DNA from 3 places in the Halobacillus sp. A1-3 genome. Region 1 is predicted to be linked to each of the others. Evidence: a T-box and tRNA genes for the amino acid it is inferred to sense, from the RefSeq annotation. Region 1 holds a T-box; the other regions hold tRNA genes.
The links. The T-box of region 1 lies ahead of argS (arginine--tRNA ligase). A T-box ahead of a tRNA ligase gene usually reads a tRNA of that ligase, here a tRNA-Arg.

Region 1 (3,786 bases):
GGGATCAACAGGCCAGTGCCGACTGCCTGTAGTAATCTTCCGGTCAATAAGACGCCGAAGTTTGGCGCAAGAGCGCAGATGGTCGTTCCTAAAGTAAATACGGTCATCGTTCCTATGAACATTTGCCTTGTTGTAAAGGTTTGCAGAAGTAAGGCTGATACAGGAATAAGGATTCCCATCACAAGCATGAATCCAGTTACCATCCATTGAACGATGGGAGCTGTAATATTGAATTGTTCCATTAAGGTCGTTAAAGCAATATTTAAAAGCGTTTCATTTAATATGGCAAAAAAGGCACCAATGATAAGAGAGATCATAATAGGTTTAACATTAAAATCAGGATCATCAGCCAAAAATTCATAAGTGCTCTTATTCGTTGTATCATCCATGTCAGACCCTCCAATCTTTAGTGTAGTCACAAAGATCATTATAAAGGAAGGAAAAGGAGAGGAGTAGTAATAAGAAAACTCCTTTTAAGACTTAATTTCTACATTTTTTCTGGAGTTTCCATACCCAGAAGGGCCAATCCGTCTTTCAATACAATTGTAAATGCATAGACCAATGTTAATTTTGCATTCAGATTATCACTCTCCAATATCTTAGATTCTGCATAATACTTATTGAATGCTTTGGCTAGGTCGAGAAGATATTTAGCGATTTTTGATGGATCATATTTTGCGTAAGAATCTTTAACCACATAGGGATACTCTCGAATCAGTTTTACTAACGGCCAAGTCAATGAATCACCAAGCTCTGTGGAAGTTACTTCATAATCGAACTTCCCTTTTGTAAGTAGAGAGCTGGCACGTACATAAGCGTATTGTAAGTAAGGGGCTGTGTTTCCTTCAAAGGTGAGCATATCTTCAAGTGAAAATTCAACGTCATTGTGTCGGTCGTGTTTTAAGTCATGAAAGATAACTGCTCCCACACCAACTTGCTTGGCGACTTCTGACTTATTTTTAAGAGAAGGATTCTTTTCTTCTATATTGATAGAGGCTTTTTGGATAGCTTCTTTTAGAACCTCCTCAAGTAATATGGTTTTCCCTTGGCGGGTAGACATTTTCTTCCCATCCTTCAACATCATGCCAAATGGGATGTGCTTCACTTCTTTCGCCCATGAAAATCCCATTTTTTCTAACACAACCTTTACTTGCTGAAAGTGCAGGGTTTGCTCGTGACCCACAACGTATAAGGCTTCGTCGAAATGATAAGATTGGAAACGATCGATGGCTGCTGTGAGGTCACGAGTCGCATAGATCGTCGTTCCATTACTTTTACGAATGAGGCATGGAGGAATGTTTTCTTCGTCTAGGGGTACTACTTGCGCACCTTCTGATTCTTCTAATAATCCTTTTTCCTTCAGTAAATCAATAGTAGGTTCCATTTTATCGTTATAGTAGGCTTCCCCTCGTGTTAGATCGAAAGAGATGCCGAGCAGTTCATATATTTTGTTAAACTCCTCCAATGAAACTTCCTTAAACCACTTCCATAGTTGGAGTGCTTCAGAATGCTGCTGTTCGAGTTTTTTAAACCAATCTCTTCCTTCTTCTATAAGTGAAGGGTCCTCGCTTGCTGCTTCATGGAATTTCACGTAAATCTTCGTCAGTTCTTTGAGGGGGTTGGCTTTAATCTTCTCTTCATCTCCCCATTTATTGTAGGCTGCCAATAGTTTTCCGAACTGGGTACCGTAATCCCCGATGTAATTAATTTTGACAGTCTTATAACCACATTTCTCAGCTATATTGGCTATGGCATTTCCGATGACTGTTGAGCGTAAGTGTCCCATTGAAAAAGGTTTGGCTATATTAGGAGCAGACATGTCGAGTACAACGGTTTTACCATCACCGAAATCATGATGACCGTAGAGAGAAGGGTCTGTCAGAACTTGCTTGAGCGTATGATCCGTAACAAAAGACTGATTCAGAAATATGTTCAAGTACCCTCCGTTTGATTTAGCATCGGCGAAGACATCGTGTTTGATCTTGGGGGCAAGTTCAGCCGCAATATCAGAGGGGCTTTTACGTAATGTTCTTGCTAACGGAAAGCACGGGAAGGCTAGATCACCTAAATGGGCTTGTTTCGGTGTTTCTATTTGTTCATAGATCCATTCGCGAGTAAAGGTTTCTCCTAATAAATGAGATAATTGCAAAGCAAAGATATGTTTTTCCATAGTACTCCTCCTATTCATTCATTGGGGTGTGGAATTCAAACGGGTATCCAGCGACTGCTCTAGCAGAAAAAACAAAAAACCCCGTCTCTTTGTAAGAGACGAGGTTTACGCTCGCGGTACCACTCTTTTAGCTAAAAGCCACTTGATTTTTAGTAACGAGGACGGTCCCCGGCCATACCTACTTAAAGTTCAGGATGGCTTCTCAAAAGTCCGGTTCACTATGGGGATTCGCATCAGGCTTCCACCTTCCCTGACTCGCTGTCCGTTCCACATTAGCTACTCTCTTTTTCTTAGAATTTAAGAATATTTGAGAAGATTATAGCGGAAGGCAAAGGGATTTGCAAGTCACTTTGAGGAATAAATAGGAAATGAAGAGGGAAAATAGCAGCGTTAAGCTTTTTAATAGCCGTTTCTTCCTATATATAAGCAAATAGGAGGATGAAAGAGAATTTCATTGCTACAATAAGAACATTCTAATAGAGAGGTGATCTTAATGAAATCCGTTCACTCCATAGAAGAGGCACAATCTTTTGTTAATCATGAAACCTTATCTATTCTCTATATTTCTCAACCAAACTGCTCTGTCTGCCACGCTCTTCTCCCACAAATAGAAGAACTATTAGAGGATTACCCGAACATTTCATCCAGACATATTGATGCTCATGAAGTTCCAGGGGTCGCAGGAGAGTACTCGGTTATGACAGTGCCCGCTGTTTTGCTCTTTTCAGAAGGGAAAGAGCTTTACCGTAAAGCGAGATTTGTTCCAATCGGAGAATTGAATCATCAATTAGCGAAGTACAATCACTTCATTAATGAAGGGTGACGATAAGCCGTGCTGGTCAATTATGATCAGCATGGCTTTTTTATTCAACTAATTAGCAGGATTCTGGAAGAGCTGATTTCGAGAAATTTGTGGGGGTGTAGGGGCGTTGGGGAAGGATTCGTCCAGCTGCATCGCCCAGACAATCGCGTCATAAGCAGAACATCAACGGAATGAACAAGCCCATTCCTTTTAATTATGCGAGCCTGGTCTACCGGGGCGATTCCGCATTTGAACACTTTCCTGCGGGGAAACGGGCGTGCTTCCTCGGGCTGCGCCCTGTGGGATCACTCCTCGCTCCTTCTCCCTCGGGAGTCTCATTCTTCTCCAGCGCCCCTTACCATAGGAAGTTTTCGAAATCCTCCTAATGAGAAACTGCCTTCTACTTGTAAGGAAACCAATGACAATGCTGTATTCTCAACATTTTTAGTCCGCAGATGCTTCACTCCAGAAGAAATCATTTCGAGCCTCTTTATAACGTATGGTGGATGGGAAAACGGCGAGACTCCTGTGAGATGAATATGTTAGTTGAGAACCCGGGAAACGAAGTTTGAGGAGGATCAGCACATGTCCACGGAAAGCGAGTCGTTTTCCTATCCACCATCATCCACACAAACTGAGTCTTCAAGAATAAGAGGCTTTTGTTAAAGAGTTGCGCTGAATGGTATCAGCTTTTATAAAGTACTTGAAACCGCTTCAATACAAACTTTCAGAACATTTAGCCTTTTTCCTCTATTAAGGTTTCTCCACCAATTCTTAAAAATTGAACCTCCAAATATTTTCCTGAGACGCAATT
Region 2 (3,786 bases), on a different contig from region 1:
TATCCATAAGCAATTGACTGGGTTGGTTTTAAAACAAGAAGGCGAGAATAAAATATCAGATACCTTATCAACATTGATTGAAGCAACAGTATTTGTAATGAATGAATATGATGAAATTACCTATTCACCTCAAGGGTATGAAAGTGTAGATATTAAAAAAGAACGACTGTTGAAGCATACTCATTATTCTAAAAGGACCAATCGCCCTCAACAGGAAGATATCGAGGGTTACAAGGTGCTATTCCAACCTATTATTGCAAGCGAAACCTATTATGGGTGTATCATCGCTGTAAAGGAACTGGAAAAGTGGTCAGAAATTGACTTGAATGCTATTGAGCATGCAGCTACTGTCTATGCCATCGAGTTTTTACAGAAAGAAGCAGTAGAACATTCGCAAATCAGATTACGCGAGGAATTTTTAGAAGAAATCATCAACCAAAGCTTCAAAAGCTCAGCGATTGCATTAGAACGGGGAGAAAAGTTAGGCTATGACCTATCATTAGATCAAGCGGTCCTCCACATCAAACTGACAGATTATAGTGATAGTGAGCACCTCAGTAAAACCGTCCATGCTGTCCAGAGCCATATCATCAATCTTTTTCAAAAGCAGAACAGGCAGATTATAGTGAGGAATAGACTCGATAATATCATCATTCTTTTGGAAGTAAAGACAGGAATGGATAGAAAAGCCAAAGAAGATGTACTATCTGCAGCTGCTACCCTTTTGGAAACTTGGAAACAAAAACACCCGCACCGTAGGATGTTAATCGGCGCAGGGAAGATGTATAACCATATTAATGACTTAAGCCAGAGTGCTATGGAAGCAAAATATGCCGTCGACCTTTCGCATCTATTACTTGATAGTAAAGAAATCATCCACTTTGACGACCTTGGAACCTTTCATTTTTTGTTGCAAATGAAAGAGGTCGGGGTCAACTTGCACCAGTTTTATGATGAACAAATAGGAGATTTACTGAAAGCAAGCGAGAAAGGGATCGACCTACTTCATACATTGGAAACTTATTTCAAACATAACTTGAACATGCAAACAACAGCCCAGAATCTTTTCGTCCACCGCCACACATTAAAATACCGACTGAATAAAATTGAGGAGAAAAGCGGACTCAACTTACGTTCAGCAGATGATCGGCTTAAGATACAATTAGGCATCGCAGCTTATAAGATCGACCAGTATTGACTTGTGGTATTCGTTATGGGAATAGAGAATGAGGAGCGTAAATCCTTTGCTCATCTATCCTCAACTCCTAATATTCTCGCCTGGACTCGCTTTTAACACATTCTTTTTAAAGATAACTTCGAAAAACAATACACTTACGTCAAATTTTGCTCACAAAAAAACCTCTCGATATTTTAACTAATACGTCAAGATATCGAGAGGCCTCATAAACGGTGGTAGGTTTTACACGGACAACCGTACTAACAACGGGGACGCTTTAACTATTTCGTGTCTCTACGGTCAACCAACGTTTATTTACTTTTAGCGCGCCTGAGAGGATTCGAACCCCCGACAGACGTAGAACCGGAATCTACCGCTCTATCCAACTGAGCTACAGGCGCAAGAAACGACATGCAAATAATATTATAGTAATTTCACGTTAAAAACGCAATAGTTTTTGTTGATCTTCTCATTTCTATTCCATAAAATTCTTATTACATACGTTTATACAAATAGTTTTAGGGAATGATGGTAGAAGAAAACTTGCAGAAATAGGTTAATCGTTTTGTTTGACCTTTTCTGACCTTAATTGTATGATGAATATATTCCATCATAATTAATTGATGATAAGGAGGAAACCACAATGAATTTAGTCCCTACAGTTATTGAACAAACAAACCGCGGAGAACGTGCATACGACATATACTCCCGCTTACTTAAAGACCGGATTATTATGCTCGGAAGTCCGATCGATGACAATATCGCTAACTCTGTTGTCGCTCAGCTTCTATTCTTGGCTGCAGATGACCCGGATAAAGACATTTCCTTGTACATCAACTCTCCAGGTGGTTCAATCACAGCTGGTATGGCAATCTTCGATACAATGCAGTTCATTAAACCGAATGTATCAACAATTTGCACAGGAATGGCTGCATCAATGGGTGCTTTCCTGCTTAATGCTGGTGAACCTGGTAAACGTTATGCACTACCAAACAGTGAAGTGATGATTCACCAACCACTTGGCGGTACTCAAGGTCAAGCTTCTGACATTGAAATCCACGCAAAACGAATCATTAAGATGCGTGAGAAACTAAACAAAATCCTTGCAGAACGTACAGGTCAACCTTTAGAAATCATTGAGCGCGATACGGACCGTGACAACTTCATGTCTGCACATGAAGCTGTAGAATACGGGTTGATTGACAAAGTTATGGATAAAAAAACTGATGAATAATAAGTTCGTAAAAATCCGCTGTGTTTTCACAGCGGATTTTCTTATATTATGGGAACGTTCCCGTAAAGTTTACGTTCATATTTTCACAAATAACGATAAAAATTTACGACTCTTTTACAAAATCAGACAGTTCTTCTAAAGCTGTCTCTTCATCCGAGCCATCAGCAATCAATGTAATTTCCTCACCTGTACCAACAGCCAGGCTCATCAACCCCATAATACTTTTAGCGTTAACTCTTTTTTCATCTTTTTCAATAAAAATATCTGAACTGAAGCGGTTGGCTTGTTGTACGAACTGTGCGGCAGGTCTTGCTTGTAATCCAGTTTCAAGTTCTACTGTAATGGACCGTTCGATCACCTATCATTCTCCTCTCTGTTTCCCCAACATAATCTTTGGAAAGCGCATTCATAGCATACGGAATAAAAACGCTTCCGTCTTATAGAAAGCGTTAATAATTGTAATCCATTATAGCATGAATAGCTAATGAAAAACATTAATTTCTTGAGTTTTCTGTAACTTCTCCACGTCGAACTTTTTCAGCAAACTCATCTATTTTTCGAAGACGATGGTTAATGCCCGATTTACTAATAGGGGATCCAGAGACATATTCTCCAAGTTCTTTTAGAGACACTTCCTGATATTGCAGCCTCAGTGTCGCAATTTCCTGAAGCTTATCCGGCAGTGCTTCAAGACCGACTGTTCTTTCGATAAACTTGATGTTTTCAACTTGTCTAAAAGCAGCACCGATCGTCTTATTTAAATTCGCCGTTTCACAATTGACTAAGCGGTTAACTGAGTTACGCATATCCCTCACTATCCGGACGTCTTCGAATTTAAAAAGAGCTTGATGAGCCCCGATATTACTGATCAGTTCGGTAATTTTATCCGCTTCTTTCAAATAAGTAATAAATCCTTTCTTACGACTCAACGTCCGGGCATGAAGACCGAATTGATTCATAAGCTTACACAACGCCTCGTTGTGTTCCTCATCAGAAGAATAGATCTCCAGGTGGTATGAAGATGTCTCAGGATTGTTTACGGAACCTCCGGCTAGGAAAGCCCCTCTCAAGTAAGCTCGTTTACAGCATGTATCCTGAAGGAATTTCTCTGGAATATCCGGGTTAATGGAGAGAGGGCCATTCAGTATTTCCAGATCATTTAATACTTTATCCGCCTTCTCTTTCATTCTAACAATATAGACGTTATTCTTCTTCAACCTCATCTTTTTACGAACGAGGAGCTCAACAGGATACGGATATAATTTTTTAATTAACGTATAGATTCTTCTTGCAATGGCTGCATTTTCTGTTTGTACATCAAGTACATATTCTCGATTGGATAAAGAAAACGTGCCATTCATCCTTACTAGTGCAG
Region 3 (3,786 bases), on a different contig from region 1:
TGCTTTAGCCACTGAGCCCGACCTTTTGCTTCTGGATGAACCATTCTCTTCTTTAGATACAAAAACAAGAGAAGAATGTCACCAGGAATTAAAACGGCTGCATGAGATGTGGAAGATTCCGATCGTTATGGTAACCCATGATGAGCACGAAGCTAAAAACCTGGGGGATCGTATCATCTATATGCATAAAGGGCGGGTCGTAAATGAATAAAGAGGCATATCGGCCTGCGATATGCCTCTTTTCTTAAGATGTAAGTATTTTAATTACCATTTTATTGAAACTAGTTCTTTTATCTATTCGTATCTCTATAAAACGTAGATAAAGGAGTGGTTGTATGGCCATGTTCATCTCGTTAGCAGGGATAGCGCTGGTAATTATCATCTCTATTAGATATATGAGAGCAAGCAGAGAGGCTTTTTTAAGTCGTACCGCTTATTTAACCAAAAGGACTGGGATGGTGAAGTGCCATCATTGTGAAACCATAATGAAGCGGCAAAAGCACGGACAACAGTGTCCAAACTGCAGACGCTGGGTGTAGATCGCCCGGCAATACAAGCGATACATTAAGCAAATCTTTGAGAAACAGGCGGCATATCGCTATGAGATACGGGCTTACGGACAGTTATTCAAAATGAGTTTCGATATATTGCTGCTCTTCTGCAGTACTTATAAGCCTAGTTGCTTTTCCTACATTTCCGCCTTTCCATTCCCAAATGGTATTATGAACTTCAACCGCGTTTTCAAAGTTCCCCCATTCTTTCAATACCTACTGGTAGAAATTAAGATGTTCGTATTCTTTTGGTGTTCCTTCAATTTCATTTAATACAGCTTGCATTTCAGCTACCCCATCCACTGTTAACTGTAAATGCCCAGCTCATTTTTTATCTGATTTCACCTTTTGGTGCGACATTTGGTGAAGCATATCTTGGAACAAGGATTCCGTCGGAAGGTTCTCCTCGTCAAGAGAGGCTGCTTCAACTTTCTCTTCAAATTGCTTTTGTGCTTTTTCCTGTTCTTGTGCTTCCTGCTGTTGTTTATTAATATCCGAAAATATTAGGAATAAAAAAATTCCACCAAGTAAAAAAACAGAACCTCCGATTACTAGCATCAACCATTTAAATAAAATCAAACTTACCATTCCTTTCGATTTTAGCTGTTATTCTCTAATATTTTTGTAGACATTGTATTTTTAACTCTCTTTTTCTGATTCCGTTTGTTGTTCATCCCCCATCAATCGTGTACGCTATTTATACCCTACGAAAGATTCAGGTATTTCTGTTTAGACGAGATGAATTCATAGATAGTTTATAATTTCACAAAAAAATTGACATTTTTCGTTAAAAGTTCATTAAACTAGGGTCAAGCTTCATTTCTTTGGTAAAAGTATCTTCTTTTCAGTGAAAAATAAAAAATCCTCTTCAGTAATTCTGTGAAAATCACAAGAAAACGAAAGAGGACGTATGAATATGTATAATTTATGATCTTCTGAAGTAAAAAAAGAGTGAGAGTTTTAGGCTCCCACTCTTCGACACTATATCTGTTAACGCCCCCGGCAGGATTCGAACCTGCGACACACGGTTTAGGAAACCGATGCTCTATCCCCTGAGCTACGGGGGCTAAAAGCGTACGTAGAATATTATACAAAACAACACGCGTGTTGAAAAGCAATTTCTCTCCTAAATTAACCTATTTATGTTACTTACTCTCTTTGTATATGATAAAATGTTATTTGTCTGTCTAAACGTATCGAACTTTGTGTTTTATTGTTATTAACAGCACCCACTGACATCATAAATGAATTATATTTTTATAAACTTTAATCAAAGGTGCACGTTTACTTGAGTCTTTAAGGAGGAGAAGAGATGGGACAAATACCTTTCATCGCTGTTGAAGGGCCCATTGGGGTAGGGAAAACGTCTCTGTCTAAAAAGCTCGCCTCCCAGTTTGATTTTCATTTGCTGAAGGAAATCGTTGAGGAGAACCCGTTTTTAGGCAAGTTTTACGATAATATTGAAGAATGGAGTTTCCAGACGGAAATGTTCTTCTTGTGTAATCGTTACAAACAACTGGAAGATATCGAGCGTAAGTATTTGAAGTTAGAAAAGCCTGTTGTTGCCGATTATCACATTTCCAAAAACATGATCTTCGCACGTCGAACGTTAAGAGAAGATCAGTTCAATAAGTACTCTCAGATTTTTGATATAATGACAAACGATATGCCCCGACCAAACATCATCGTTTATCTACATGCAAGCCTAGATACCTTACTTGAACGTATTCGGATGAGAAATCGCGATGTTGAGGCTAATATTCAGCCCTCCTATTTGGAACAATTATCTCAAGACTATGAGGACTTTATGAATCATTTTGAAGCGACACATCCTGAGGTTCCTATTATACGCTTGAACGGGGATCATTTGGATTTTGTTAAACATCAAGAAGATTTGAATTATATTGTTGATCAAGTCGAGCAACATTTAAATAAAGGAGAAGTTATCAAATGAACGCACGTGAACGCTTCGGAATTCCCCATGACAGTGTGATCACGATTGCAGGAACAGTCGGAGTCGGTAAATCGACTATGACGAATGCCCTGGCGCAGGCACTGAATTTCCGTACTTCTTTAGAGAAAGTGGATACCAACCCGTACTTAGATAAGTTTTATCAAGACTTCGAGCGTTGGAGCTTCCATTTACAAATATATTTTTTAGCAGAACGATTTAAAGAACAAAAGAAAATCTTTGAATACGGTGGAGGATTTATCCAGGACCGTTCTATCTATGAAGATACAGGCATCTTTGCCCGTATGCATTATGAAAAAGGAACGATGTCTGAAACGGATTACGAAACGTATCGTAACTTGTTTGATGCGATGGTTATGACGCCTTATTTCCCGCATCCTGACTTGCTTATCTACTTAGAAGGTTCTTTTGATGATATCGTCAGCCGCATTAAAGAACGCGGCCGTCCTATGGAACAAGAAACCCCAATTGAGTATTGGGAAGAGATGTTTAATCGCTATGAAAACTGGATTGATAATTTCAATTCATGTCCAGTCCTTCGATTGAATATTGCAGACTATGACGTGCTGAACGACGAAGAAAGCATCGAGCCGATTTTAGAAAAAATCGGCCACTTTATCCAGCAATCTCGTAAGTGGCGCTCCAGCCATCTACTAACTTAATTTATTAAAAAAATCCTGCAGAACATTGGTTTCTGCAGGATTTTTTTAATTTTTACGGTTTTTACTTTGCATATATTCTTTTAGCATCGCCCTATGACTTCCAATCATTTGATCAGGGAGTTTATCTGTAGAAATAAACTGGAATTGGAGTGATTCATCTGGGTCTACGTTCATATCGCCTGAAAAAGATCGAGTATAATAAGCTGTTGTCACCACGTAAAATTCATCACCGTTTTCTGCTCTTATAAATTGATCTTTTCCAGAATAAACGTTCAGTAACTTAAGATTATCTACAGTTAAACCAGACTCCTCGTAGACTTCCCGTTGAGCGACTTCTTCTGTACTTTCCCCTAATTCCATCAGACCGCCTGGAAGCCCCCAAACTCCATGCGGAGACCTCCGCTGCTGCAGCAAAACCCTGTCCTGATCATCGACAACAATGACCACAGAACCGACAAATATCAACGGCCGATGACCGACGAGCGCACGTAAATCTTCAACGTATCCCAAAAAATCTTCCTCTCTTTATCTCATTAGTTCGCGAGGCCAACCGTTTCTCGCATCCATTTTTCTTCTTCTAAAGCAGTAAGTAAGAAGTGGG

Region 2: it encodes a tRNA-Arg, which carries the amino acid that the T-box ahead of argS (arginine--tRNA ligase) is inferred to sense. The anticodon was not compared.
Region 3: it encodes a tRNA-Arg, which carries the amino acid that the T-box ahead of argS (arginine--tRNA ligase) is inferred to sense. The anticodon was not compared.

The regions. Positions count from the first base shown of each region.
Region 1 covers NZ_JBPCEO010000003.1:240,311-244,096, forward strand. The annotation lists gene ACRYKC_RS06635 (MDR family MFS transporter) at 1-389, opposite strand, end outside; gene argS (arginine--tRNA ligase) at 488-2,170, opposite strand; T-box leader at 2,262-2,471, opposite strand; gene ACRYKC_RS06645 (thioredoxin family protein) at 2,664-2,993, shown strand; gene ACRYKC_RS06650 (hypothetical protein) at 3,308-3,451, opposite strand.
Region 2 covers NZ_JBPCEO010000005.1:128,257-132,042, reverse strand. The annotation lists gene ACRYKC_RS10635 (PucR family transcriptional regulator) at 1-1,198, shown strand, start outside; tRNA gene ACRYKC_RS10630 (tRNA-Arg) at 1,503-1,578, opposite strand; gene clpP (ATP-dependent Clp endopeptidase proteolytic subunit ClpP) at 1,797-2,411, shown strand; gene ACRYKC_RS10620 (HPr family phosphocarrier protein) at 2,515-2,769, opposite strand; gene whiA (DNA-binding protein WhiA) at 2,906-3,786, opposite strand, start outside.
Region 3 covers NZ_JBPCEO010000001.1:551,865-555,650, reverse strand. The annotation lists gene ACRYKC_RS02620 (ATP-binding cassette domain-containing protein) at 1-211, shown strand, start outside; gene ACRYKC_RS02615 (DUF6241 domain-containing protein) at 624-764, opposite strand; gene ACRYKC_RS02610 (hypothetical protein) at 876-1,109, opposite strand; tRNA gene ACRYKC_RS02605 (tRNA-Arg) at 1,546-1,618, opposite strand; gene ACRYKC_RS02600 (deoxynucleoside kinase) at 1,864-2,505, shown strand; gene ACRYKC_RS02595 (deoxynucleoside kinase) at 2,502-3,185, shown strand; gene ACRYKC_RS02590 (NUDIX hydrolase) at 3,231-3,695, opposite strand; gene ACRYKC_RS02585 (NAD(P)-dependent oxidoreductase) at 3,719-3,786, opposite strand, start outside.